One region of the Dechloromonas sp. A34 genome, then DNA from elsewhere that is predicted to be linked to it. Evidence: predicted binding sites of a transcription regulator. Region 1 holds the regulator's gene; the other holds the start of a gene.
What was found. Region 1 encodes FNR, which switches genes on or off when oxygen is low (the NO sensors DNR and NnrR bind a similar motif). Its sites were predicted from a motif close to TTGANCTAGNTCAA; they were not measured.

Region 1 (14,569 bases):
GACCGGCAGCAGCCCGCCATCCTTGCGGACGACCGTCATTTCATAGGAGGTGCCGCCGATACCTGCGGTGCGTGCATCCATCTGTTGCAACAGGAAGCCGTGCTGCTCAGCGGGAAACAGATCGAGCGGCCCCTTGTGGTTGACCAACTCATCCGCCCGATAACCCAGCAAACCGAGCAGGCAGGGGTTCACATACTTGAACAGGTGGCCCTGCAGGACAAAAATGCCGACCTGCGCGGCATCCATCGTCGCCCGGAACTGCGCTTCGTTTTCCGACAACGCCGCCGCACCCGTGGACGCCGAACCACCGGAATCTGCCTGTTCCAAACATGCCCCTCCAAGCCCTGCGGTCATCCTGCCCTCATGCCCTTATCTCAGACCGCCGGCACCACGGGGCGCCAACGTTTCAGCAACAAGGAGTTGGAGACCACCGAAACCGAACTCATCGCCATCGCTGCCCCAGCCACCACCGGATTGAGCAAACCCAAGGCGGCGAGCGGGATTCCGATCACATTGTAAATGAAGGCAAAGAAAAGATTTTGCCGGATCTTGCCCAAGGTTCTGGCCGAGAGGTCGATGGCATCGGCCACCCCGAGCAGGTCGCTGCGGATCAACGTGAGGTCGGCCGCCTCGATCGCGACATCGGAACCGGCGCCGATTGCGAAGCTGACATCGGCCGCGGCCAGCGCCGGCGCATCGTTGATGCCGTCACCGACCATGGCGACCAGCCCGCCCCCGTTCTTCAGTTCGGCAATCACCGCCGCCTTGTCGCCGGGCAGGATGTCGGCCCGGAATTCGTCGATCCCGGCCTCCGCCGCGATCGCCGCCGCCGTAGCGGCATTGTCGCCGGTCAGCATGACGACCCGGATGCCCATCTCGCGCAGGCGCGCCACCGCGGCCTGCGAGGTCGGGCGCAGGGCATCGGCGATGGCGATCAGGGCCAGCACCCGATCCGCCTCGGCCAGCCCGATCACCGTCTTGCCGGCCTGCTGCAGGCCGCGCACCGTCGGGTCGTCAGCCAGGCCGAGCCAGGCCGGCGAGCCGAGCCGCAGCGCTCGCCCTTCGATCTCGCCCTCGACGCCGTGCCCGGGCTGCGCCCGGAAGTTCTGCACGGTGGGCAGTTCAAGAGCTGCCGCCTCGGCCAGAATGGCCCGTGCCAGCGGGTGTTCCGAATTCTGTTCGAGCGCGGCTGCCAGGCGCAAGGCATCGTCGCGGCTGGCGGCAAGCGGCACCAGATCGGTCACTTGCGGCTTGCCGCAGGTCAGCGTCCCGGTCTTGTCCAGGGCCAGGACGGTGATCCGTTCGGCCCGTTCGAGCGCCTCGGCATTGCGCACCAGGATGCCGGCCCGCGCCCCCTGCCCGGTACCGACCATGATCGCCGTCGGCGTCGCCAGCCCGAGCGCGCACGGACAAGCGATGACCAGCACGGCCACGGCATTGACCAGCGCTTCGGCAAATAGGCCGGAATACCACCACCAGCCGGCAAAAGTGACGAGGGCAATGGCGCAAACCACCGGCACGAAAATCGCCGAAATCCGGTCGGCCAGCCGCTGCACCGGTGCCTTGGAGCCCTGGGCCTCGCCGACCAGCCGGATGATGCCGGCAAGCAGCGTATGTTCGCCGACCCCGGTCGCCGTACAGCGCAACGCTCCCTGGCCGTTGGTGGTGGCGGCGAAGACCGGGTCGCCGGCTGCCTTGCCAACTGGCATGCTTTCGCCGGTCAACATCGCCTCGTTGATGTTCGAAGCGCCGTCGATGACTTCGCCATCGACCGGCACGCTCTCGCCCGGCCGGACCAGGAAGATGTCGCCCGGCATCAGCGCCTCGACCGGCATTTCGATCCATTGCCCGTCGCGCTCGACGCGCGCAGTTTTGGGCTGCAGGCGGATCAGCGATTCGATCGCTTCTGAAGTCCGCGCCTTGGCCCGTGCTTCGAGCAGCTTGCCGAGCAGTACCAGGGTGATGACCGCCGCCCCGCCCTCGAAATAGACATACTGGTCGAGGCCGAACACCGTGACCACGGTCGAAAAGCCCCAGGCCATGCTAGTACCCAGCGCCACCAGCACGTCCATGTTGGCACCGCCGCCGCGCAGCGCCTTGAAGGCGCCATCGTAGAAGCGCCAGCCGATCCAGAACTGGACCGGTGTCGCCAAGGCCAACTGCAGCCAGCGCGGCAGTTCGTTGTGCTGGCCATGCTCGCCGAACATGAACAGCATCTGGCCAACCAGCGGCAGGCTGAGCGCCACGGCAATCCAGAAACGGCGCGACTCCTGGCGGTAGGCAATCAGCTTCTCGGCTTTTTCGCGTTCGCGCGTCCCACTATCGACCCGTTCCGCCGAAAAGCCGGCCTTGGCTACCGCCGCGATCACCGCCGCCTCATCTGCCGTACCGACCAGGCGGATCCGGGCGCGTTCAGCCGCCAGATTGACGTTGGCCTGCATGCCCGGCTGCCGGTTGAGCACCTTTTCCAGGCGCGCCGAGCAGGCCGCGCAGGTCATGCCGCCGATTGCAAACTCGACGACCCGGCTGGCTTCGGCTTCGCTCACTTGACCAGCAGCACCGGGCAGCTGGCGAGATGGAGCACGCGACTGGCCACCGAGCCCATGACCAGCCCGGCCACCCCGCTCCGCCCATGGCTACCCATGACGATCAGGTCGCACTTGAGTTCGCCGGCGATCTTGGCAATGACCTCGGCCGGCTGACCGACATGGATGTGCGTTGTGTGAAAGTGGCCGGAGGCATCGAGCCGGGCTTGCGCCGCGCTCAACTGCTCCTGGCCTTCTTCAAGGTAGTACGCCTGCAGCGTTTCCTTGCCGATGTGTGCTTGCACGCGGCCGATCGGGATCGGCGCATGAACGTGCAGCAGGTGAATCTCCGGCACCTCGCGAAACCAGGCGCTATGGGCAATCAGATGATCGACGGCGCGCAGGGCGCAGTCTGAACCATCGACCGGCAATAAAATCTTCATCGTCTCTCCCGTCCTAAATCCAGCCGAGCAGGCGCATCAATCCGAACAGGCCATAAAGACCGAAACCGAGCACCAGCAGGCCGGAAAACATGCGCACCGCGGGACGGCGCACGAATTCGTTCAACCTGGCAAACAAGATGCCCGCCAACAAAAGATTTGGCAAGGTGCCCAAACCAAAGGCCAGCATCATCAGCGCACCGCGCCGGAGGATCCGGCGGTCAGCGAACTGGCCAGCGCACTGTATACCAGCCCGCAGGGCAGCCAACCCCACAGCAGGCCGAGCGGAAATGCCTGAACCACCGTCCGCACCGGCAGGAAGCGTTTGGTCAGCGGCTGGATCACGCGCCACAGATGCTGCCCGGCTCGCTCGGTAAAGGCCAGCGTACGCGTCATGCCGAGCAGGTAAAGCCCAAGCGCGACGAGCATCAGGTTGGCGAGAAAAAAGAGGATCAGGCGGACCGGAACCTGGCCTTCGAGGCCCATGCTGGCCGCGCCGAGTGCTCCGGCAATCGCCCCGGCTACGCCGTAGGAAAGGATGCGGCCGCTGTTGTAGGAGAGCAGCATGGACCAGCGTGCCGGCGCGCCGAGCGACAAGGCACCGACGATGCCGCCGCACATGCCGACGCAGTGGGTGCCACCAAGCAAACCAACGAGAAAGAGGGCGAGAAAGCCGGAGTCAGGCACAGGGGGGAAAGAAAGGGCGGCAGGGAGGGCGGGATTTTAACCCCAGCCTCTCACCCACCCTCCCCGTCAAATTACCTTCGAGTAACGCGTGCGCTGACGATCGGCCCGCAGATAGCGGTCGAAAACCATGGAGATGATACGCACCAGCATGCGTCCCGGTGGCAGGACCGTGATCCATTCCGGCTCGATCTTGAGCAGGCCGGCACGCTCCATTTCCTTCATGTCTTCCAACTCGGCCGCAAAATATTGATGGAAATCAATCAGATGGGAACTCTCGATACTTTCGATGGAAAGCTCGAAATGGCACATCAGGGCCTGGATGATCGAACGCCGCAGGATGTCGTCGGCAGTCAGCTCGATGCCGCGGAAGACCGGCAGCATCTGGGCGTCCAGCCGGTCGTAGTATTCGTCTAGCGTCTTGACGTTCTGGCTGTAAGTCGGCCCGACCTTGCTGATCGACGAAATGCCGAAGGACAGCATGTCGCAGTCGGCGTAGGTCGAATAGCCCTGGAAATTGCGGTGCAGGCGGCCCTGACGCTGGGCAACGGCCAGTTCGTCATCGGGCTTGGCAAAGTGATCCATGCCGATGAAGACGTAACCGGCTTCGGTCAGTTTCTTGATGGCCAGCGCCAGAATCTGCAACTTGGTATCGGCCGACGGCAGATCGGGTTCGGCGATCCGGCGCTGCGGCTTGAACAAGCTGGGCATATGCGCGTAGTTGTAGATCGACAGGCGTTCCGGGTCCATCGCCAGCACGCGTTCCAGCGTGCGGTTGAAGCCCATCACCGACTGGTGCGGCAGGCCGTAGATCAGATCGACCGAAATCGACTTGAACCCGTTGGCCCGCGCCGCCTTGACCACGTTGTAGGTTTCTTCCTCGCTCTGCACGCGGTTGACCGCAACCTGGACGCGCTCGTCGAAATCCTGGACCCCGATGCTCATCCGGTTGAAGCCGAGTTCGCCGAGCAGGGCGACCGTTTCGTAATCAACCTTGCGCGGATCAACTTCGATCGAGTACTCGCCGCCGTCGAGCAATTTGAAGTGCTTCCTCGTCTCGCCCATCAACAAGCGCATCTCGTCGTGCGACAGGAAGGTCGGCGTGCCGCCGCCCCAATGCAGCTGAATCACCTCATGTTCGCCATCCCTGCCTTCGAGGCTGGCGCTCTGCAAATCGAGCTCTTTTGCCAGGTATTTCAAGTACTTGGCGCTGCGTCCGTGATCCTTGGTGATGATCTTGTTACAGGCACAGTAATAGCAGATGGTGTTACAGAAGGGGATGTGGAAGTATAATGACAGAGGTCGACTGATGCCGCCGATATTGCGTTTGCCCAGCCAGAGCTTGGCAGCGTCCGAGTCGAAAGCTTCGACAAAGCGGTCAGCCGTCGGATATGACGTGTAGCGTGGGCCGTTCACATCGAAGCGGCGAATGATCTGTGGATCGAAGACGAGGTTTTCAGTTGCGAAATTCATTGGACATGCCGCCAGAAGGTGGATGGATTATGTTCGGTAGGCGCGATTTTGTGGTTGACATGGATCAAGCGAACTCAGGTTGCCAATGCCTCAAATAACCCCGCTGAATCAAGATATCACGCTGTCCGTAATCAAGACAGCCTGTTCAAATTGTAACCTGCGCGAACTCTGCTTGCCCTTCGGGCTGACACTGGAAGAACTGGAGCGTCTCGACGATCTGGTTTCCACCCGTCGCCGCATAAAGCGCGGCGATCACCTGTACCGGGCCGGCGAGCCGTTCGATGCCATCTACGCGATTCGCAGCGGTTTCTTCAAGACCGACGTGCTGCTCGAAGACGGCCGCGATCAGGTAACCGGATTCCAGATGGCCGGCGAACTGCTTGGCCTCGACGGCATCAGCACCGAGCACCACACTTGTAACGCGATCGCCCTCGAAGACAGCGAAATCTGCTCGATTCCCTTCTCCCGTCTGGAAAGTCTGTCGCGCGAGATCCACAATCTGCAGCATCATTTCCACAAGGTGATGAGCCGCGAGATCGTTCGTGACCACGGCGTGATGATGCTGCTCGGCACGATGCGCGCCGAGGAGCGGCTCGCTGCCTTCCTGCTGAATTTGTCGCAGCGCTTCACGGCGCGCGGCTTTTCGCATGCCGAGTTCTACCTGCGCATGACGCGCGAGGAAATTGGCAGTTATCTCGGCCTCAAGCTGGAAACCGTGTCGCGCGCCTTCTCGAAATTCCAGGAAGAAGGCTACATCGCCGTCCAGCAAAAGCACATCCGGATCCTGAATGTGAATGGGCTTAAAGCCCTGATGAATCACCGCGCCTGAGCGGTCGATTCCTTACCAGCGCAGGCGCGCCAGTTCGGCGCTGCGCGCAACCAGCCGCCGCAGCAGATTTTCCGCCTTGATTCGCCCCGCCGTGCCCTGCCCCGGCGTGCGATAGGCCAGCACCACCCGGCCCGGCTCGGCTACCGTCGTAAAGACGCTGATCGCCAGCGGGCACAGGGCAATCTGCGCCGCCTCCTCTTCCAGCAACTGCCAGGCCAACGCCGCGCTGCAAAACTGGACGATTTCGGCATTGGCAAAAGGGCTCGCCGCCCGCGCCAGATCGCCGGCCGTGCGGGCCAGCATGCCATTGAAGGGAATGACCGCGCTGACCACCAGCCCCTCGGCCTCGATGGCCTCGACGAGCGCCTCGCGGGTCGACTGGTAATCACTGCCGACCACCACCTGACTGACCACATCCTCGGCGGCAAAGACGCCGGGAATCAGACAGAAGGCCAGCGCCGCAAGCAGCCAGCGCAGCAGTTCAAGAAAAAAGGGGCTCCGAGGAGCCCCCTGAACAGATGCGAGGAAAACATCTGACGCTTGGAAATACAGAATGAATCAGAAGAAGATGATGCCGCCAGCGGAAATCGTCCGGTTCTTGAAATCGACATTGGTATCAGCCGCATTGGTGATCTTCTCATCATTGAATTCGCCGACCAGCGTGATGTATTTGTTCAGCGAATGATAGACCCCCAGCGTGTAAGCCTGGTTCTTGATACTGTTCAGCGGGCTGGCACCGGTCAGTGCAAAACCGTTCTTGTCCTTGTTTTCGCCGAAGTTCAGACCGACCTTGGTGGCGCCGAACTTATAGGTGCCTTGCAGAAAATAACCATCGGAATCGGTCTTGTTGCCGGCCCCGTTGCTGCCACCGAAGAATTGGGCACCAACTGTGGACAAACCGAGGCCGCTACCGGTGAAAGCGTAGGCCACCGCCTCGAAGTTGCCGAAGCCGGCCTTGGCGCCAAGTTCGAAGCCGTTGGCAGTGTAGGACTGGGTAGCACAGGGGCTGACCGAGCAACTCGTGCTCTGGCTGACAGCGCCGGTCCAAACCTTCACATTGGTGGACTGCCCCTTCCAGTCGTAGGTGGCAACACCCTGGAAGCCCGGAGCCTTGGTTTCGTCACCGGCAAAGCGGCTCGGCTGGAAGATGCCGACCGATGCCTGGAAGCCGCCCAGGGTCGGGGTCGAGTAGGTGATCTGCGGCTGGAAGCCGGTGTACATGTAGCCGTGGCCGATCATGCCGAAAGTGGTGTTGTACGGGATGCCGGCGTTGCTGGTGCCACCGACGCCGATCAGGGTCATGTCGGAGAGGATGACATCGCGGCCGAACAGACCGATGTCGCGGCCGAACTTCAGGGTACCCCAGCTGTTGTTGCCGAACTGGAAGTAGACGTTGCGCGTATCGATCTGGCTGAACGGGCTACCCTGGCCGGTGCCGCCGGCGGCGGCGTTGTTCGACAGACCAATGACTTCGGAATTGCTGTTGATGCCCGGCGCGAAGCTGAAGTGCGCCTTGATGTCCTGGCCATTGGCCTGGGTGGTGGCGACGAAATTGATCCAGCCCGGCAGCAGACCATTGGTCAGCGCACTGTTGTTGGTGGTCGTCGAGGCGCCGGTCGCCCGATTGGTGCTCTTGGATTCACGATTGACGTAGAAGCCGTTGATGGTGCCGTTGATGTCGAGCGTAACATCGTTCTGGGTAAAACTGACGGCATGGCTGGCGGTGCTGCCCAGAGCGAGCAAAGCGAGAACCAAAGGACGGACGGACGAGAAATTCTGCATGAAATGTCTCCAGATATTTTGTGAGTAACCCCTGCCAGCCAGGTAGCACCCCGGCCGGCTTCCCCCGCTGTCACCGCTGGGGCGACATGGATGCCTATGGTTTGCGAAGCGCGTGCCAGCCACCTGCCAATTTCGGAAATTTGCTTGAAAACCCAATAGCGGCCGGGCTTTCCGGGAGATTGACCAAGCCCCCGTACGAGCCGCCATTGCTCGCCAAGTCGTTCATTTTCTGGACAATTGCTGCGCCGCTGAGCCAAAACACAACAGCAAAAAACGAACAGTCGACGAAAAAAAGCCCGGCGAACCGGGCTTTCGGATAGTACGAAAGGAAGGTCTCAGAAGGCGTACTTCGCGCTGATCCCGGCCAGCCAGTTGCGTCCCGGGGCCGATTCGTAGAAGCGGCCGTTGCCGTCGCCGACGATCACCGAACCGACATACTGGCGGTCGAAGACATTGTCGAGACGGGCGAAGCCGCGCAGCGTCAGTGCTCCGAAACTGCGTTCGATGCCGGTGCGTAAATTGGCAATGGCGTAGAACGGTGCCGCCCGCTGGGTGTTGGTATCCTCGACCTGGACGTTGCTGCGGGCGATGGTCTCGACCGCAGCATGGAAGCCGGTCGCCGGGTGCCGCCAGGCCAGCTCGCCGAACAGCGTATGTGCGGCGATGCCGGGCAGGCGCTTGCCGGCATCGACCGTCGTCGCCCCGCTGGCGAACGCCTCGTCATAGCGCGCATCAAGCCCGGTGTAGGCGACCCGGCTGGTGAGATTAGCCGGCCAGCGGCTGTCCACCGCCACCTCCAGGCCACGCCGCGTCGTCTGCCCGGCGTTGCGGTAGCTGGTGCGGCCGCCGCTGGCGGAACTGACCACCAGTTCGTCATCAGTCTTCACCTGGAAGATCGCCACGTCGAGACGGCTGTCCTTGCCAATGAAGGCCTTGAGCCCGGTTTCCAGATGCGTGCTGGTCGCCGGTTTCAAATCGAAGCTGAAGGTGCCGCCCGGGCCGGAATAGAACAGTTCGTTCAGGGTCGGCGTCTCGAAGCCGCGCGCCGCGCTGGCATAGAGATTAACCGCCGGCGTCAGGCGGTAGGTGGCGGCCAGCATCGGGGTCGTCTTTTCGTAACTGACATTGCCGCTGTCGTCGCCGTTGCCGGTCGCAATGTAGTTGTCGTCGACCTTGAAGGCGACCCGGCTATGGCGCAGGCCGCCGGTGAAGCCCCAGCGCTCGCCCTGCCATTCGGCCTGGGCGTACTGGTCGAAGCTGGCGACCTTATCTTCCTCGTTGCGGCGCAACGCGCCCTTAACGCCCAGCGTTGTCGCACTGGTATAGTTTTCGTAGCCGCGCCGCTCATCTGTGGATTGCTCATAGTCCATCCCGAGGGTGGTGGTCAGCTTGCCGCCAGCCAGCGCGTAGCGGCCGATCCAGCGCCCGGAAATGCCAGAGAAGGCGCGATCGAAATCGATGACGCCACCCGAATGTTTGCGCTTTGGATCGTTAGCCGGAGTCGCCGGTGTGACCAACTGCACGAAACGGGGAATCGACTGGTACTGGATCACCGAACGCTGTCCGGTGTAAGCCGACAACTGCACGCTGTGCTCGCCGAAACGGCGCTCGTAACTGACACCGCCCTGGGTGTGGTCGATGGTCTTGCGGGTATTGAACTGCTCGGCAACCGGGTCGACGCTGCGCGGGTCGTTGCGGAAGCGATCCCAGCTCAGGCCCAGCGGATCGTCGGCCTTCTGCGAGAAACCGTTGGCGACGAACATCAGGCGGCTGTCGGCATCGGGCGCCCAGGTCAGCTTGGCGAAGGTCTGGTCGCGCTCGACCTGGCTGTGCTCGCGATAGCCGTCGCTGGAAAACCGCGAGGCATCGACCACGTAGCCGAGACCACCAACCGCACCCTGGGCCATGGCGCCGGCTTTCCACATGCCATAGCTGCCGGCCAGGAAATTGCCTTCGACCGTCGGCCGGCCTTTGCCATCGGCCGTAAACATTTGAATGACGCCCCCGGCATGGTTGCCATAGACCGAAGACATCGGGCCGCGCATGACCTCGATGCGCTCGGCACGGTCGAGATTGAAAGTGGCGACCTGACCCTGACCATCCGGCATCGAGGCCGGAATGCCGTCGCTGATCAGACGAATGCCGCGCACCCCGAAGGCCGAACGGGCGCCGAAGCCGCGCGAGGAAATCTGCAGGTCCTGAGCGTAATTCTGACGGTTCTGCACCGAGATCCCCGGCACAGCGGCCAGCGCCTCCGAGGCATTGACCTTGGCCTGGTCGGCGCCGATGCGGGCGGCATCGACGACGTCGACTGCCGCCGGCAGATCGAAGGAGCTGTGTTCGGTACGGCTGCCGGTGACGACCACGGAATCGAGCGTCAGCGCGGTCTGGGCGACGACGAAGCAGGGAAAGGCGGCAGCCAGGAGGACGACGAGGCGCTTGGGATGGTGTTTCATGATTTTCCGAAAAGTGAGTGTGGCATCAGGCCGGGCTCAGCCAGCCCTTGTCGCGGGCCATGTCGAGGAAGGCCTCGGCGTCGCGGGCGATGGCCTCGCGCTGGCCGGGAAAGGCAGCGTCGAGATCGGCGACGATGTCGTCGGCGCTACGCTGGCCGTCGCAGCGCTTGAGGATTTCGGCAGCTGCCGGGTTGAGTTTGATCAGGCCTTCCGGGTAGAGCAGGATGTGCGCATCCTGGCTGGCTTCCCAGCGGAAGACATAGTGCGGGTTAAGTTGCGGGCGGTTCATGGCGGGTTCTCGGGAAGGGGCGGCAGCCGAAGCCGCCGCCCGCTGGCCGCTCAACGCACGTAGACGTAGGCGGTGACTTCGAAGCCGAGGCGAATTTCGCAGTAAGCCGGGGTTTGCCAGTTCATCGGGTGTCTCCTTTATGGTGGAGCGACACCTTGCCGCTCCTGTGACTGATTATTGGCAAGCCGCTTAGTTCAGGCGCCCGGCCTTTCGCCAAATAGGCCTCATGAAAATCATGAGACCCGAGCCATCGGCGTATAGGCGCCCCAGCCTTCAATGTGTACCGGGCAGTAGGCGAGCAACATCGAATCCAGCATAGACCACAAGAGGTCGAGCTTGAACTGGAGGATTTCCAGTACCCGCTCCTGCTGCTCGCGGGTCGTGAAGTGGCCGAGCGTGACGCGCAGGCCGTTGATCACATCGCGCGGCGCCTCGGTCAGGCGGCGCTGGAAATAGTCGTAGCCTTCCGGCTCGATCCACGGGTAGTGGTTCGGCCAGTGCTCGAGGCGCGATTTGTGGATGGTCGGCGCGAACAACTCGGTCAGCGACGAGGCCGCCGCTTCCTGCCACGGGCTGCGGCGGGCGAAATTGACGTAAGCGTCGACGGCGAAACGCACGCCGGGCAACACCAGTTCTTGCGAAACGATCTGCTCGCGGGTCAGGCCGACCGCCTCGCCAAGACGAATCCAGGCCTCGATGCCGCCGGCCTCGCCACCGTAGCCGTCGTGGTCAAGAATGCGCTGCACCCAGTGGCGGCGCACCTCACGGTCCGGGCAATTGGACATGATCGCCGCGTCCTTGACCGGGATGCTGACCTGGTAGTAATAGCGGTTGGCCACCCAGGCCTGCAGTTGCTCGCGGCTACATTTGCCCTCGTGCATCATGACCTGGAAGGGATGATGGATGTGGTAGCTGACGCTCTTGGCGCGCAGCTTCGCTTCGAATTCTTCAGGCGTCCACGCCTTCAGTTCGTCCATTTTCATGTGTTGTCTCCGGTGTCGATCAGCATCCCGTCATAGGCCAGTTCGATGCCGGCGCGCGTCAGTTCGGCACGTTCCGGCGAGTCCTCGTCGAGGATGGGGTTGGTGTTATTGATGTGGATCAGCACCTTGCGCGGCTTCTTGTAGCGGCCGAGCAAGGCGATCATGCCGTCCGTCCCCGACTGCGGCAGGTGGCCAATGTCGCGGGCGGTCTTTTGCGAAAGGCCGAGGCGGATCATCTCGTCGTCGGTCCAGAACGTGCCGTCGAGCAACACGCAGTCAGCGCAGCCCAGATACTCGTCTAGATGCGGCTCCATGGCGCCGAAACCGGGCGCGTAGAAGACCTGGCGGCCGCTCGCGATGTCTTCGATCAGGACGCCGATGTTGTCGCCGGGGTGCGGGTCGTGGCGGTGCGGCGAATACGGCGGTGCCTTGCTGGAGAGCGGCACCGGCGTGAACCTGAGCCCCGCCGCCCCGGGAATGGAGAAGGGCGACGGGGACGATGCCTGCACCGGCTGCCATTGCACGGTGCAGAAGTGGGACAACACATTGAAAACCGGGTTGCCGGTGGTCAGGTCTTCATGGACCTGCGGCGTGCACCAGATGTCGAGCGGCTTGCCCTCGCGCAGCATGAAGAGGCCGGTGGTGTGGTCAATCTGGGCATCGATCAGCACGACGCCGACGATGCCCGTATCGCGCAGCCCGCGCCCCGGCTGCAGAGCCGGGTTGGCGCGAATCTGCGTCAGGATGTCGGGCGAGGCGTTGAACAGCACCCAGTCGACGCCGTTGGCACTGACCGCAATGGAAGACTGCGTGCGGGGAATGGTCCGCACGCTGCCATCGCGCATGCCGGCACAGTTACGGCAATTGCAGTTCCATTGCGGGAAGCCGCCGCCGGCGGCAGATCCGAGGACAAGTATCTGCATGGCGCCCTCCTCAGCCCATGAAGGCAGTGGACACCGCCCCCGCCCAGCGCTTGACCAGCGGTTTATGGAAACGCAGTGGCTTGCCGGCATGAGCCACCGCTTCCTGGACCAGATGATGGTGCGGCGAACGGCTGCACGCCGGATCGGTCGCCCCGGCGTCGCCGGTCAGCAGCAAGGCCTGGCAGCGGCAGCCGCCGAAATCCTTGTCCTTGTCGCCGCAGGAATTGCACGGCTCGGGCAGCCACTCGAGACCGCGATACTTGCGGAACAGTGGCGACTCCTCCCAGATCCAGGCCAGTGGCTGGTCGCGTACCGAGATGAAATCGAGACCCGGAATCACCCGCGCCTCCAGGCAGGGCAGCGCCACGCCGTCCGGCGCCAGCGTCAGGTGGATAGCCCCCCAACCATTCATGCATGCCTTGGGGCGCCCCTCGTAGTAATCGGGAATGACGAAATAGATGCGCATCTTGTCGCCCTGCTTCTCGCGCCAGCGCTGGACCACCGCCTCGGCGGCGCGCAGCTCGGTCAGGGTCGGCATCAACTCGTCGCGATTCATCAGCGCCCAGTTGTAATACTGGATGTTGGCCAGCTCGACATACTCGATGCCCAGCTCGTCGGCCCAGGCCAGCAGCGCATCGATCTCGCCGAGGTTCTGGCGGAACAGCGGCACGTTAAGCACCATCGGGAAACCATGCGCCTTGATCATCCGCGCCGCGTCCAGCTTGACGGCATGCGCCCTGGCACCGACCAGCGTATCGGTCAAGGCCGGCTGCATGGCCTGCATGGACAACTGCACCTGCTTCAGGCCGGCGGCCTTCAAGGCAATCAACCGTTCCTCGGTCAAGCCGATGGCCGAGGTGATCAGGTTGGTGTAGAAGCCGATGCTGTCGGCGTAAGCGACCAACTCTTCGAGATCGTCGCGCAGCAGCGGCTCGCCGCCGGTGAAACCGAGTTGCAGCGCCCCCAGATCACGCGCCTCCTTGAGCGCCTGCTTCCACTCCTCGGTCGACAACTCGCGCGCCGCGTAATCGTCGAAATCCAGCGGGTTGCTGCACCACGAACACTTCAGCGGGCAACGGTAAGTCAGCTCCGCCGACACCCACAGCGGCTTGCCCTGCCCGGACAGGCTGGGCGTATTTTGTTCGTGGGACATGGCATTCCTTTCACCGGCAACGATGCGATGAAGCATTGTTGGCCGAGGCGGGAAATGCCGCGCCGGGGAAATCGGGAAAGGGGGCTAGCGATTTTCAGGAGGGACTAAGGCTGCACGGCGTTGTCGCGGTGGACAGCCCCCCAAGACTCACCTACTCGACATATTCTGGCTCGGTACGTATGCTCTGCCGAGCCATTCTGAGGGCAACCGCAACGCTGACAGGATTTGTGGATCGATATAGCCGCGTGCCAGTAACGGGAAAAGCGTTTTGGGACGTGCGTTTGCCAAGTTATACGGCATCCTGGCAGCGTAAATTCTGTCAACTTCTAGGTACTGCTCTGCCATGTCCAATCCAGTTTTCGAGCTCATAGACAACACAACGTTTCGGGTTGGGGAAAGGATTGTGTCTTGCCACTTCTCAGACCCGCCATTTGATGGGAAATATCGCTATCACGCCGATGGAACATCAAATGAACGAGATCACATTACACAGCACCTGTTCGTTCACGACTTCAGGAATATTTGCCCTTCTGATCTGCCAAACGGCATCTCAATAAACATCCAATATCCAAAGTCAGAGTTTCGTCATGTTAACTTTGCCGAAATAAAGAAGGCCAATGACCAATCAGAACTCATCATTGTTCTTTGCTTCGACTATGTCGATTGGCACCTTCCAATCAATCTCCACAATTTTGCCGAACGCTACCGCGATGCCTTGCTTCATCTTGTCGACGGCGCGACTCAATCCAACATCGACCAATCCGAGCCTGGTCTATTCGTCACTTGCTCGATTTCAGTCGTTCCGGACACGGACTACCTATCTACGTATAGAAAGGCCGTAAGTCAAATACTCGCTACCTATAGGAAGTGTTTGGAGGACATCTACAAACAACCACTATCGAAAGAGAGCAAACCTATCCGAGCCGACGATAACACCGGCGCAAAATGGTGGTTTCGGTATGTAATCGTCCCAATATTGGGAAGTGGAGCTGTTGCAGCAATAGCTGCGGGCTTGATAGCGCTCGCAAGATG
Region 2 (14,569 bases), 650 kb from region 1:
CTCCGCGTCCATCCGACCCTGATTCCGGCCAAGCGTCTGCTGGCCAATGTCGAAGGCGCGATGAATGCTGTCGTCGTCAAGGGCGATGCCGTGGGCACGACGCTCTACTACGGCAAGGGTGCCGGTGCCGAACCGACGGCGTCTGCAGTGATCGCCGACATCATCGACGTGACCCGCCTGGCGACCGCCGATCCCGAGCATCGCGTGCCGCATCTGGCCTTCCAGCCCGATTCGATGTCCAGCCTGCCGATTCTGCCGATGAGCGAAATCGAAACCGGTTACTACCTGCGCCTGCGGGTCGCGGATAAGCCGGGCGTGCTGGCCGACGTCACCCGTATTCTGGCTGACCAGGCGATCTCGATCGATGCCATGCTGCAGCGCGAGCCGGAAGAAGGCGAGGGCGAAACCGACATCATCATCCTGACCCACGTCTGCAAGGAAAGTGCGGCAGATGCGGCGATCGCCAAGATCGAAGGACTGGCCGCGCAAAAAGGCAAGGTCAAGCGCATTCGCCTGGAAGAGTTGCAATAAGCTTTTTCGGCAAAACAAACGGGAGCCAGCGGCTCCCGTTTTTGTTTGGGGCGAAGCGAAGTCAGCAGAACTGGCGGCAAAGCTGGCCGAGGCGTTTCAGTGCGGCTCCTATCTCATGCAGCCAGACTTGGTGGAACCGGCTCAGGGACGCCTTTCCTTGTCTGGTTTATCCAGTGTGGCATCCGCCGGTGGAACTGGCGGCGGTGCATGCATTCCCACTGCAGCAACTAGGATCAGCATCGTGATCAGCGACACCGCGCCGGCGACCATGAAGCCACTCAGCATCAATAGTGGCGGCAGGGTACCGAGGCCGCACATCAGGAAATCGACAGCATCGTCGATGCCGCGATAGCCAATACCATTCAGTAATTTGCGCAGCATCGCCCTCTCCTTCACGGAAGCTGGAAGCCAACATTTATCGAAAGAAGCAACTCCTCTCTTGGGTTATAGCGCTTCTGTGAAAAACCGACAGGACCATCTTGTGAATTCCCACACAACGCATATGACTATTCCGACCCGGATCAAGGAAATAGGTTCGGCTGCCCGGCACAATTGACTGCAATTGCCATTCCGGCAAGCCATTCAAGGAGCTAATATGCAAGCCATCCATGCCTGTAACCATACGACCCCCGAAGCCCTTTATCCGTTCGATGCGCGCGGTATCGCCAAGCGTTTCCGTCATGCTGCCATCTTTGGCGCGCTTGACGCCCTGCAGCCCGGCGAGACCATGCGCTTCTGCAATGATCACGATCCTCTGCCGCTGCTCGGACAATTGCAGCAGCGTTATGGAGCGCACTTGAATATCGAATACAAGCAGCGCGAGCCGGGAGCCATTGTGATCGACTTTACCGTCGTCAGCTGATTGCTCTACACCGCGAGCCTGACCCTTCTCTCCTTGCTGGCCAGTGTCGTTCTGACGCTGAGCGGGTTTGGTTCGCGGCCAGCCGTGGCTCATCTGGCCTTTGCCGTCGGCATCGTGCCGTTGATCTTTGCGGCGATGAGTCATTTCGTCCCGGTGCTCACCCGCACGGGCGATCCCGGTCGCTGGATCGCCAGATTGCCCCCTGCCGCCCAGTTGGCAGGCCTTTGCGCCGTTCTCGCCATGCAAGGGCTGCTCCCGCGCTGGGTTCTGCACCTAGCGGCGACGATGGATCTGGTTCTGGCGGCGTTATTGCTCAACTGGATTGCCGGCCGGGTGCGGGCAACCCTGGGGTCGCCGCATCCCTGCTGGCGCTGGTATGGCGCGGCACTCGGCTGTCTGATGCTGGCCCTGCTGGCTATCCTGTTCATGGGTTTCTGGCCGCAATACTGGCAATTGTTGCGGCTTTTTCATCTTCATCTGAATACCATCGGTCTGGTTGGTCTGGCCGCCCTCGGCACAATGCCGGTGCTGTTGCCGACGGCCCTCGGTAAACCCGATCCCGAGGCCGTTGGCTGGCTGCATCGTCGGCTCTGGCTGGTGGCTGGCGGGGCGCTGGTCATTGCGACCGGTACGGCCGTGATCTGGCCGTTTGCGGTACCTGGCGCGGCGCTGGTTCTGGTGGCGGCGCTGGGCCTGGTGGGGCAGTGGGCTAGGCGGTTCGGCTTCAGAACCTTGCTAGCTGATGGCGTCAGCGCCTCGCTGCTGGTAGCGGTGGCCGGTCTGTTGCTCACGCTCGCCGCAGGGGTGGCCCACGGTGCTGGCCTGGCACCGGGACAGCCGACGTTGCTCGCCTGGGGCGCCGGCTTCCTGTTGCCACTGGTGACCGGAGCGCTCAGCCAATTGTTGCCCGTCTGGCGCTGGCCAGGGCCGCAAATCCCGGCGCGGGCGCTGATGCGGCAAAAGTTGGCAGCGACCGGACGCTGGCGGGCGGGATTGTTTTTCATGGCCGCCCTGGCCCTGGTCACTGATAACGAAAGCTTGGCCGGGGTTCTGCTGGCCATCGGCATGCTGCTCTTTTTTACCGGACTGCTGCAAGCCGTGCGCGTCTCGCAGTCGACGCGGTAAAATCGCGCTCTTTCGCTTTTCAGGGCTACGCCATGCGCTATATCTCGACTCGCGGTAACGCCGCGCCCCAGGCTTTCTGCGACATCCTCCTCGGCGGTTTGGCGCCGGATGGTGGTCTCTATCTGCCGGAAAGCTATCCGCAGATCAGCCGGGCCGAACTCGACGCTTGGCGCCAGTTGTCGTACGCCGATCTGGCCTACGCCATCCTTTCCAAGTTCATCACTGACATCCCGGCCGCCGACCTAAAGGCGCTGGTTGCCAAGACTTATACCGCCCAGGTTTATTGCCATACCCGCAATGGCGGCGACGCGGCGCAGATCACACCGCTGACCAAGCTCGAAGACGGCCTCTACACCCAGGAACTGTCCAACGGCCCGACGCTGGCCTTCAAGGACATGGCCATGCAATTGCTCGGCAATCTGTTCGAATACGTGCTCGACCAGCGCGGCGAGTCGATCAACATCCTCGGCGCCACCTCGGGCGACACCGGTTCGGCCGCCGAATACGCCATGCGCGGCAAGCATAACGTCAAGGTCTTCATGCTCTCGCCGGACGGCAAGATGAGCGCCTTCCAGCGCGCCCAGATGTACTCGCTGCAAGACCCGAATATCTTCAACATCGCCGTCACCGGCCTGTTCGACGATGCCCAGGATATCGTCAAGGCAGTGTCCAACGACGCCGAATTCAAGGCCAAGTACAAGATCGGCGCCGTCAATTCGATCAACTGGGCGCGGGTCGCGGCGCAGATCGTCTATTACTTCCAGGGCTATTTCCTGGCCACCAAGAACAACGACGAACAGGTCGCCTTCGCCGTGCCGTCGGGCAATTTCGGCAATATCTGTGCCGGTCATATAGCCCGTCAGATGGGCCTGCCGATCGCCCGCCTGGTGCTGGCGACCAACGAAAACGACGTGCTCGACGAATTTTTCCGGACCGGCGTCTATCGTCCGCGCAGCGCGGCGGAAACGAGCATCACCTCTAGCCCGTCGATGGATATTTCCAAGGCCTCCAATTTCGAGCGCTTCATTTTCGATCTGGTCGGCCGCGACCCCGTCGTCGTGCGCGACCTGTGGGGCAAGGTCGACAAGGGCCAGGCATTCGATCTGAGTGCGACGGCCTGCTGGTCAAAGATGCCGGGCTTCGGCTTCGTCTCGGGCAAGAGTACGCATAGCGACCGCATCAAGACCATCCGTTTCGCCCAGGGGCGCTACAACGTGATGCTCGACACCCATACGGCGGATGGCCTCAAGGTGGCCCTGGAGCAGCGTCAGCCGGGCATTCCGATGATCGTCCTGGAAACCGCCCAGCCGGCCAAGTTCGAAGAAACCATCCGTGAGGCCCTGGGCCAGGAGCCCGTGCGCCCGGCTGATCTGGCCGGCATCGAGCAGTTGCCGCAACGGGTGGAAGTCATGGCCCCGGATGTCGAGGCCGTTAAACGCTATCTGGCTGAGCGCGTCTAAAAAGAAAGAAGGGCGGGGATTTCCCCGCCCGGTCGCTTACAGGTAGATGACGGCGGGGAAAACTGCAACCGCCAGCACCAGCACCATCCATTCAAGATTGTGGCGGGCGAGGAAGCCCGTGAAATGCAGCACCAGAATGGCAATGGCGACTACGTAAAACAGCGCAAACAGCATTCGGAACCCCCTGGATACAATCGTTGTTCGACTTGTCAGCTGTAATTATGACGACAACCTGCGCTAAATCCTAGCCGACGAAGCGCATTGATAGGTCGAGGGCCTTGACGTCCTTGGTCAGCGCGCCGACCGATATGCGGTCTACACCGGTCTCGGCAATGGCGCGAATGGTTTCCAGGCTGACGTTGCCCGAAGCTTCGAGTACGGCGCGGCCGGCATTGATCGCCGCCGCCTGGCGCATCATTTCCAGCGTGAAGTTGTCGAGCAGGATCATCGTTGCGCCAGCGGCCAGAGCGGATTGCAACTCATCCAGCGATTCGACTTCGATCTGGATGAACTTGCAGCGTGCTCCGGCCGCGGCCGCAACGGCTTTCGCCGCCGCCATGGCCGGGGCGATACCGCCGGCCGCGTGGATATGATTTTCCTTGATAAGAATGGCATCCCACAGCGCCAGGCGATGATTGCCACCGCCGCCGCAGCGCACGGCAAACTTCTGGGCCAGGCGCAGGCCGGGCAGGGTCTTGCGGGTATCGACCACTTGCGCTCCGGTGCCGGCGATCTCGTCGGCGTAGATGCGGGCTTTGCTGGCAACCGCGGACAGCAGTTGCAGGAAATTCAGGGCGCTGCGTTCGGCCGAAAGCAACGCGCGACCGTTGGCGTCGATGGTGCATAGCAACTGGTTGGGAGTGATCCGGTCGCCATCGGCGGCCTGCCAGCTAACCGTAGCCTGCGGGTCGAGCCGTCTGATGCATTCGTCGAACCAGGCCGTGCCACACAGAACACCGGCTTCGCGGGAAATGACGGTGGCCTTTACCTGACGCTCGCCGGGAACCAGGCTGGCCGTGAGGTCGCCGGCCCCAAGATCTTCGGTCAACGCGGCATCGACATTGCGGGCGATTTCGGGAGCAAGCGGGAGGTCAAATTCGATAGGCATGGGATATTTCGGTGGCGAGCGGAGAGGGCGAATTGTAACGTTTGGAACGCAGCGGTGTCCGTCGGTTGTTTGCGGTATTTCCGGTCAGCGGGGTGCTACGCTGGCAGTTGAACGAACCCATTCGTTCAACTGTTGGCGGGCGGCATCGATCAGTTCGCTGGCGGTCAGGCCGATCGGCCCGAGGCCGTTGGCGACCAGTCGGTCGGCCGCTGCCCCGTGCAGATGCACGCCGCACAATATCGCCTTTTCGGCCGGCCAGCCCTGGCCGAGCAGGGCGCTGACGATGCCGGTCAGGACATCGCCGGAACCGGCCGTCGCCATTCCCGGGTTACCGGTACGATTGATCCACCAATCGCCGCCAATCGTTGCAACCACCGTTCCGCAGCCTTTCAGCGCCACATGGCAGTGGTAACGGCTGACGATTTCGTAAGCGGCGGCGATGCGGTCGGCCTGTACTTCTGCGGTCGTGCACTCGAGCAGGCGGGCTGCCTCGGTTGGGTGCGGCGTCAGGATCGCCGGCGTGCGCCGGCTGGCCAGAGCGGTTTGCAGGCTCTCCTCGCTGGCGACCAGATTGAGGGCGTCGGCGTCGAGGACCAGTGGCAGGTCGAGGCCGAGCGCCGTTTCCAGCAACTCGCCGGCATCGAGCGACATGCCCATCCCCGGGCCGCAGGCCAGGGCGCTGAGTTCGGCCTGGAGCAGGGCCTGCGGTCGGCGGAACATCAGTTCCGGCTGAACGGGATCGAAGCCCGGGGGCTGGTGCTCCATCAGTCCGACGTATACCTTGCCGGCGCCCAGCTTGACGGCAGCGCGCCCGGCCAGAAATGCCGCCCCGACCATTGAATGGGCTCCGCCGAGAATGCCGATGCCGCCGTAACTGCCCTTGTGGCTATTCTGGCGCCGGGGTTTGAGGTGTTCGGAAAAATCCGCCAGGCTGAGCTGGCGGCCATCCGGCGCGAGCTCATTTTCCGGGAGCAGATCGAGCTTGGCTACGCGAAGATCGCCGCAATGGTCAGGGCCATCGTTGGTTAGCAGACCGGGTTTGGCGGCGATGAAAGTCAGCGTGTGGCTGGCACGAATCGTCACGCCGGGGCAGTTGCCGGTATCCGCATTGAGCCCGGAGGGGCAGTCCAGGGCGAGCACGGGGCAGCGGTCGCGAGCCGCCTGGGTATTGGTGGCGGTGATCCATTTTGCATATATGCCTTCCGGGGCACGGGTCAGGCCAATTCCGAACAGGCCGTCGATGATCAGCGACCAGCCGTATTGCGTTGGGATGTCGTCGATGGTCACGCCGCCGGTATCGATAAAACGCTGGTGGGCGGCACGGGCATCGTTGGGCAATTTGGCCGGATCGCCGGCAAAGCACACCTGCACATCGAAGAATAGCTCGCGCAGCAGGCGGGCCGCTTCGAAGGCATCGCCGCCATTGTTACCGGGGCCGGCCAGGACCAGGATTGGCCGGTTGCAGCGCCTGACCAGTTCGGACGCCCAGGCGGCGGCGGCGCTGCCGGCCCGCTGCATCAGGGGCTCGTGGCGGTGTCCAGTTTCGATCAGGCGGAGGCTGGGGCTGAGATAGAGGGAGGTCATCATGGGGCCAGAGAGAGCGGGGAGAGTTGGCGTTTGCCGGCGGTGTGCTTGAGGATCAGCGCCGTCAGCGCGGCGGGATCAATCGGTTTGGCAATGTGATCGACCATGCCACTGGCCAGGCAGCTTTCCCGGTCCTCTGGCAGGGCATGCGCCGTCTGGCCGATGATCGGCAGCCCCGGGCAAGGGCGGAGATCTGTGAGGCGGCGTCATAGCCGTTGAGGACCGGCATCTGGATGTCCATCAGGACGATGTCGAAGCAGCCAGGTGGGTTCTGGCGCACGTTGTCCACGGCCTGTTGCCCATCGCTGGCCATGGTAATGCTGGCACCGTCTTCGTCGAGATTTTCGCGCAGGATTTCCTGATTGATCTCGTTGTCTTCGGCAATCAGCACCTTGATGCCGGCCAGCGGCTTCTGGCCATGAGAGGGCACATCGATCGGCGCGCTCGATGTGCCGGCCTGTAGCTTCAGGCTGGCGCGATAGGGCAGGCGGACCTCGAAAGTGCTCCCCGCGCCCAGTACGCTGTCGACCTTGATCGAACCGCCCATCAATCGGACGATGCGTTCGGTGATCGCCAACCCGAGGCCGGTTCCGCCGAATTTCCGGGTCGTCGAGTTGTCGCCCTGCTCGAACGGATTGAAGATGGTCTTGATTTGCTCGGCCGAGATGCCGATGCCGGTGTCGCTGACGCGTGTCACCAGCTGATTCTGGCTTTCATCGAGCGCCATCTCCACCGCCACTTTGCCGGATTCGGTGAATTTAACTGCGTTGGACAGCAGGTTGAGCAGAATCTGGCGCAGGCGTAGCGGGTCGCTCTGGCAGCTTGGCGGGAGATTTTCTGCCAGCTGCAATTCGAGTCGGATAGCCTTGCCGCTTGCCCGCTCGCGCATCATTTCCAGCATTTCGTTGAGAATGGCGGGAAGATCGACCCGGGTCGATTCAATCTTCAACATCCCGGCATCCATTTTCGAGAGGTCGAGAATGTCGTTGATGATGCCCTGTAGCAGGGTGCCGGAACTGATGATTTTGTCGAATGCCTCATGGGCCCGGCTGTCTTCGGCGCTCGAGCGCCGACCAATATGGGCCATGCCGAGAACTCCATTGAGCGGCGTCCGGATTTCATGGCTCATATTGGCCAGGAAATCGCTTTTGATCCGGGCCAGGCGCTCGGCTTCGGCGCGGGCGAGTTCGAGATCGGCCGTGCGCTGGCGGACCAGTTGCTCCAGATGGTCGCGATAGCGCTCGATCTCTTCATCCTTGCGCTTGTGGTCGGCCAGGGCTTGCCGCAACTCGGCCTCCATGGCCTTGGTCTCGGTGATGTCGGCAATGAAGCCGTACCAGATGATGCCGTCGTCGCTGCCCCGTTCCGGGACGGCATTGACCAACAGCCATTTGAGGCGGCCATCAGGGTGATTGATCCGGTACTCTATGCGCCACGGGCTCAAGGTCTCGGCCGATGCTTGCAGCGACTCGAAGAAGCGTTGCGTATCGTCGGGATGCACCATTTTCCGGATGGCCGCCGAGCTTTTTCCCATTTCCTCCGGCGTTACGCCATAGATATCCGAGATGGCGTCGCTGGTGAAGGGAAAGCTGCCATCACCGTCCGGATTCAGCCGGTATTGAAAAACAACCCCGGGAATATAGGAGACGATGCGGCGCAGGCGGGTGTTGGCGGCGTGGTCGGCGGCGCGGGCCTCTTCGGCGACGATGGCGTCCTGGAGGCCGTTGAAGGCGGTGGTCAGCTGGCCGATTTCGTCCATTTTCCGGACTGGTAGCGGCTGGCGCGGGATAGTGCCATCGCGCATCTCGCCTATCATTGCGGCAGCCTCGGTCAAGGGCGCCAGTTGCCGGCGCAGCCACCACCAGCTGATCAATGTGGCGAGGATGCTCAGGGCCAGCGAGATCAGGATCAGGTGGCGCTGCATGGCGCGGATCGAGGCGAAAGCCTCGTCGGTTGGCAGGACCGACTGCATCAGCCAGCCGGTGGAGGCGATGCGCTTGCTGGAGGAAAGCTCGACGACGCCGCGCGAACTGCGGGCGACGCCGGAGCCCTCGTAACCATCGATGTAGCGGTCGTATACCGGATTGAGGCCGGGCGGTGGCCCGGCTTTCATGACCCGGCGCTTGTCGGAAGAGGCGACAAAAACCCGGGTGACTGGCGCTGTCACCAGAAAGTCACCGGTATTGCCGTACTTGGCGGCGCTGATTTCATCGAAAAAATTGGGTTCAGCCAGATTGGTGACACCGATCACCGCGCCGATCACCTTTCCTTCCGGGGCGTGAATCGGTATCAGCATGCCGACCACGGGTTGCTGGCTATGTTGACTGACTAGTGGATCGGTGATCGTGCTGCGTCCCTGGCGCAGGGTCTCCTGCACGCCGACGTATGCGCTGAAATCAACCCCGCGCCGGTTGAGTCGCTGGGGCATGCTGGCGATAGCGCGGCCGGAGGCATCGATGATGATGATGCCCCAGTTGAAAATGCTGGGCGGGACATCGTGCTGCTCAAGATAGGCCTGCGTAGCATCGGGCGTTTGTAAAATTTCACGGGAAAGTTTGCCGGCAATCGATTCGGCGATGCTCATCCGCTCGCGGACGGAGCGGTCAATTTCCTTGGCGAGCAGCGAAACGGTCGAAAACTGCTGCGCCGAAATGGTGGCTTCCATATCGCGACGCAGGGACTGGCTGAGTGCCAGCGCCGTGGCCCACAAGACGGCCAAACTGACGATCAGAACCCCGATGGTTAGCCGGGTGCGCAGTGATTGCCAGTCGAAAAATCGGAGCGATGCCTTCATGGTCTTCCCGTGACTGACTCGAAAGCCCGGTTGTCATGGCGACAATGGCAAGAGGCAGGTGGCGTATTGTCGCCCGTGCACCGTCTGCCGGCAACCGCCGCCAGTTCAGCGGATGACGTCCAACAGCGATTTTGCCGAGCGGATGGTGTTGGCATGGATGGCCACGGTATCGTCGATGTTCCGGGCGTAACCCCCGGCCATGGCGATGGCGACGGGTGTCCGGTGCGCCTGACAGCGGCTGAAGACGCGGCGATCGCGTTCGGCCAGGCCGTCGATGCTGAGACCGAGGCGGCCCAGGCGGTCGTCCCGGTAGGGGTCGGCGCCGGCCAGGTAAATCACCAGATCGGGACGTGCGAGGTCGAAGGCGATGTCGAGCCCTTCGTCCAGGCGCAGCAGATAGGCGGTGTCGGCGCAGCCATCCGGCAATTCGATGTCGTGGTCGCTTCGTTCCTTGGCGAACGGGAAATTGCGGGCGCCATGGATCGAGAACGTGAAGATGCTGTCGTCCCCGGCCAGGATGCTGGCTGTGCCGTTGCCCTGATGAACGTCGCAATCGATCACCAGAACCCGCTCGGCCCGTCCTTCAGCCTGCATGGCGCGGGCGGCGACGGCGGCGTCGTTGAAAACGCAGAAGCCTTCGCCGCGATCGCGAAAGGCATGGTGGGTGCCACCAGCAAGATTGGCCGAAACGCCATCCACCAGGGCATTCCGGCAGGCGCATATGGTGGCGCCGGCGGAGCGGCGGGAGCGTTCGACCATCCCCTCACTCCACGGAAAGCCGATGGCCTTCTGAGCTTTTTCGGAGAGCTGGCCGGCGGCGACCTGGCGGATGTAGTCGGGATCGTGGGCGCGGGCCAGTTCTTGGTCGGTCGCCGCGTGCGGCAGATGGAAGTCATCGGCGGCGAATTCGCCGCCGGCCAGCAGCGCCTGCCGGAGCCGGGAATACTTTTCCATCGGAAAACGGTGCCCGGCTGGCAGGGGTAGTACGAAGACATCGGTGTAGTAAAGCTTCATCGGGGAGGGGGCGGGAAAAAAGGTAAGGAATCATTGTCGGTCGAAGCACCTCGTTCCGCTACCTGGCCGCTATGCAGAATGGAACTTGGCGGGCGGGTTGGAGTCTGAGCGGCAGGAAGTACGAGGCGCCGGCTCGGGTCTGATCGTCTGGTCGATTGATTGCCCGGTCGCGTGCTGGCCAGCGTGGCAAGGAGGTCGCAATGCGTGCCATTTTTATAAGTTATCGCCGGGATGATTCCGAAGGTCAGGCTGGTCGCTTGTTCGACGATCTCAGCAACCATTTTGGCGAGGACACCGTCTTCATGGATGTGGCCGGCATCGAGCCGGGACGAGATTTTCGCCGCGTCATCGACGAACACGTGGCCTCCTGCGGTGTTTTGCTGGCCATCATCGGCAAGAGCTGGACCGATGCCAAGGACGAGGAAGGTCGGCTCCGGCTCGACGACCCGATGGATTTCGTTCGCCTCGAAACCGCCTCCGCCCTGAAGCGTGATATTCCTGTCGTGCCGGTACTCGTGCACGGGGCGCGTATGCCACGCGCCGAACAGTTGCCCGATGACCTGAAGGAACTAACATTTCGTAACGGCGTCGAGTTGACGCACGCGCGCTGGGACTCTGATGTCCAGGTACTGATCAAGGCGCTCAGCCCGTATGTGGCCACACTGCAAAAGCAGGATGGTGGCGCGCCGGACAAGGCGCTGGCTCAGGCACGGCAGCCGACCGGGACAGCCGATGTCATATCGGCTCGGGTCGCACCGGCGGCAAAGAATAATGTGGGCATTATCGTTGCGCTCGCGATGGCGGCCATCCTGCTCGCAGTCGGTGGATACTGGGCATATCGAAATGCAGTCGAGACTGCAGGGCAGGAAAGAATAGCCGCAGAACAAACCAAAGCCGCCGAGTCGGACAGGCTGGCTCAGGAACGGGCGAGGGAAAAAGCCGAAGCTGACCGGGTCGCCGCCGACAAAGCCAAGGCGCAGGAGGCTGAGAGGTTGGCCCGCGATCGCGCGAGCCAACAGGCCGAAGCGGAGAAAATCGCCATCGAGAAAGCGAGACTTGAAGCCGAGCGGCTGGCCATACAAAAGGCCAGACTCCAGGCCGATGTCGACAGAGTGGCCCGGGAAAAGGCGGAAGCCGAACGGCTTGCGGCCGAAAAGGCAAGAGCGGCCGAGGCAGAAAGAATCGCCCGCGAACGCGCCTCGCCGAACCGGGGCTGGCTGGCCCATGATTTCCCGGCGCCGAACGGTGGCAGGCTGGTTTACCGGATCATGGCGGACGGCAATCCGGCCTGCGCCTCTTACGACGCGGCCAATTGCTTGTGGGGCGTTCCCTTTAGCGAACTCGACATGCAGCGCATCCGGGTGCTTGCCTGTGGCAAACCGCACTATGCCCGATGGGGTGCCACCGGCTACGAAGACCCCAAACACTGGTGCAGCATCGCCCGAAGACTACGCCTGAGCCGGGCGGAATAGAGGCGACGACGGATGTCCGCAAATTGATCGAGTGGGGCGCGGGCCGGTGAAATCGGCGGAAGGGCCGGCCCGCTCGCCGCTTTTCAGTTGAGCGCTGCCGACATCTTGCGGCGGAATTCGCGAATCAGGTCGTCGTACTGGTCGCTACCGCCGAGCGCTTCGAACAGTTGCAGCAGCGCCTTGCGGCCGGCGCCTTCCTCGAAGAAACGGTCGCGGACGACGACTTCGAGCGCCGCTTCCATCGCTTCGCGGAAACGGCTCTGCGCGGCGTAGGCGCGGGACAGGTCGAGGCGGATGGCGTGGTCGGCCGGGTTGGCGGCCAGTTTGGCTTCGAGTTCGGCCGTATCGGCGGCACCGGCGGCCAGCGCCAGGCGGGCTCGCAGGGCATTGGCGCGGGCGGCTTCCTGGGTGTATTCGCCGGACAACAGCTGCTGGGCTTCGTCGCTGCGCCCGAGCTGGATCAGCACGTCGACGGCGTCGAGCTGGATGGCCTGGTCTTCCGGCTTGGCCTTGCTGGCTTCGACCAGCTTGGCGAGGGCTTCTTCGAGCTTGCCATCGGCGACCAGGGCAGCGGCTTCCTCGCGCAGGTTGCCGCCGGCCGCGGCGGGCAGCGCGAAGCGGTCGAGGAATTCGCGGATCTGGCTTTCGGGCAGGGCGCCATTGAATTCATCGACCAACTGGCCCTGGAACAGGACCTTGACCGAGGGAATGCTGCGCACGCCGAAGTGCTGGGCGAGTTCCGGGTTCTCGTCGGAATTGACCATGGCCAGCAGGAAGCGGCCCTGGTATTCCTCGGCCAGCTTTTCCAGTATCGGCTTCAGGGCTTTGCAGGGTTCGCACCACGGCGCCCAGAAGTCGACGACGACCGGCACGTCCTGGGCCGGCAGCAGGACCTTGGTTTCAAATTCCTCAATGGAAACGTCAAAGGCAAATTGGGACATGGCGGGAACCTGTAATAGTTAGAGTGTCGCGAATTCTACTGCCAGCCGGGGGCTGTCGGGCGATTGCAGGTGCAGCCTGGCAGCCGTCGGCTGATTCAGCCAATTGGCAACCAGAGCGGGGAAATCCGGGGTGTCGGGCACGGCCGCGGGGACGTTCGCAGTCGTTGGCAGCAAGCAAGCCCGGGCGGTTTCCAGACGGGTGCCGGCGAGGGCCAGCCAGTGGCCGACGGCGCCATCCGCTGTGCTGTCGAGATGGGCGCACAGGACTTGCGCGTAACGACCTTCGGCCAGCCAGTTGCCGGCCAGCGCGAGGAGCAGCGACCAGTTGGCGAGACCGGCGGTATCGAGCGGGAAGTGCATGGCCGAGCGCAGGCCGGGGAGGAAGGGCTGGATCTGGACTGCGGCCAGGACGGGCTGGGTGGCCAGAAACTCGAAGGGCATCGGTTCGCCGCCACCGGCGTAGAGTTCGTCGAGCATGGCCTGGGTCTCCTGGCGCGGGCCATGGGTCGATTGCCAGAGCAGGGCGGTTGGCAGGTGGCGGCGCTCGGCGGGCAGGTTGGCCAGGGCCCCGAGCAGCGCCAGTTGAGTCAGGGGGGCGGCACGGCGCAGCGGTTTGCCGAGCGCGGTGCGGACGGCACTCGGCAGCTCGTCGGCGGCGAGGTGCTGGCTGAAGGCGGAGGTCAGGTAGATCATCGGCGCTCGACGATCATCGTGGCCAGCCCGCCGCCGAAGCCGACCAGATTGAGCATGGCGCGTTTGACCGGGGCAGTGCAGCGTGTCGTGGTCGGTTGCAGGCCAATTTCCGGATCGGGATCGGCAAAGCCGGCGGTGGCTGGAATTCGCTCGCTATCGAGGCAGGCGATCAGGGCGGCCGCTTCGGCGATGCCGCTGGCGCCCAGGGTATGGCCGAGCGCCGACTTGAGCGAGAGCAGTGGCGGCATGGCTTGGGCGAAAACCCGGCGCAGGGCGTTGGCTTCGGCGAGGTCGGTGCCGGGCGAACCGGCGGCCTGCAGTTTGAGCAGTTCGATGTCGCTTGGCGTCAGGCCTGCCTCATGCAGGCAGTCGGCGATCACGGCCGCCAGCGGGCCGCCTTCGGGATCGGGGCCGGTCATCGAATAGGCATCGATCCCGGTGCACAGGCCGGCGATGCGCCAGCGGCCGGGCGTGGCCGAGAGGCGCAGGGCGGCGACCGCTTCGCCGAGGACCAGGCCGTCGCGGCGGGCGTCGAACGGCCGGCAGGCGCTCGGCGAGAGCAGCTCCATGGCGGCGAAGCCGGCCAGGGTCAGATTGTTGGCGAGCTCGATGCCGACGATGACGGCCTCGTCGATCTGGCCGGCCGCGATCAGACTGCGTGCCGCATCGATTGCGGAAAAGCCGGAAATGCAGGCATTGGACAGACTGTAGCGCGGCCCGGCGAGTTGTAGCCAGTCCGCAATGGTCCGGCTGAATTCGGCATTGGCGGCGGGCAGGTCGCAGGGAGCGCCTTGTTGCTCGAAATGGCCGATCTGGAAGGACGAGGAGGCGACGAAGAGCGGGGCGCCGGGATGCAGCGGGCCAAGCTGGGCGGCGATGCAGCCGATGGCCCGCTCGGCGCGGGCCAGCCAGTTGGGTTCAGCCAGCGGCAGGCTGAAGTAGGGAAATTCGCGCTCGCCGAGCCGGCGCTGGCTGCTTGCCCAAT

Region 2: the regulator FNR is predicted to act here: its motif matches at 1,043-1,056, upstream of NQE15_RS12485 (DUF2249 domain-containing protein).

The regions. Positions count from the first base shown of each region.
Region 1 is NZ_CP102486.1:1,851,663-1,866,231, reverse strand. Features, by position in the region: gene NQE15_RS09380 (putative bifunctional diguanylate cyclase/phosphodiesterase) at 1-327, opposite strand, end outside; gene NQE15_RS09375 (heavy metal translocating P-type ATPase) at 375-2,498, opposite strand; gene NQE15_RS09370 (universal stress protein) at 2,543-2,968, opposite strand; partial or broken gene NQE15_RS09365 (sulfite exporter TauE/SafE family protein) at 2,982-3,652, opposite strand; gene hemN (oxygen-independent coproporphyrinogen III oxidase) at 3,719-5,122, opposite strand; gene fnr (fumarate/nitrate reduction transcriptional regulator Fnr) at 5,208-5,951, shown strand; gene NQE15_RS09350 (DUF302 domain-containing protein) at 5,964-6,365, opposite strand; gene NQE15_RS09345 (porin) at 6,510-7,733, opposite strand; gene NQE15_RS09340 (TonB-dependent receptor family protein) at 8,069-10,189, opposite strand; gene pqqD (pyrroloquinoline quinone biosynthesis peptide chaperone PqqD) at 10,215-10,478, opposite strand; gene pqqA (pyrroloquinoline quinone precursor peptide PqqA) at 10,529-10,603, opposite strand; gene pqqC (pyrroloquinoline-quinone synthase PqqC) at 10,712-11,455, opposite strand; gene pqqB (pyrroloquinoline quinone biosynthesis protein PqqB) at 11,458-12,384, opposite strand; gene pqqE (pyrroloquinoline quinone biosynthesis protein PqqE) at 12,395-13,537, opposite strand; gene NQE15_RS09315 (hypothetical protein) at 13,881-14,569, shown strand, end outside.
Region 2 is NZ_CP102486.1:2,504,081-2,518,649, forward strand. Features, by position in the region: gene NQE15_RS12475 (homoserine dehydrogenase) at 1-531, shown strand, start outside; gene NQE15_RS12480 (hypothetical protein) at 673-912, opposite strand; gene NQE15_RS12485 (DUF2249 domain-containing protein) at 1,127-1,393, shown strand; gene NQE15_RS12490 (hypothetical protein) at 1,394-2,518, shown strand; gene thrC (threonine synthase) at 2,551-3,978, shown strand; gene NQE15_RS12500 (hypothetical protein) at 4,015-4,152, opposite strand; gene nadC (carboxylating nicotinate-nucleotide diphosphorylase) at 4,223-5,086, opposite strand; gene NQE15_RS12510 (NAD(P)H-hydrate dehydratase) at 5,171-6,670, opposite strand; gene NQE15_RS12515 (ATP-binding protein) at 6,735-9,464, opposite strand; gene NQE15_RS12520 (histone deacetylase) at 9,570-10,478, opposite strand; gene NQE15_RS12525 (hypothetical protein) at 10,736-11,950, shown strand; gene NQE15_RS12530 (tetratricopeptide repeat protein) at 12,034-12,891, opposite strand; gene NQE15_RS12535 (hypothetical protein) at 12,910-13,584, opposite strand; gene NQE15_RS12540 (beta-ketoacyl synthase N-terminal-like domain-containing protein) at 13,581-14,569, opposite strand, start outside.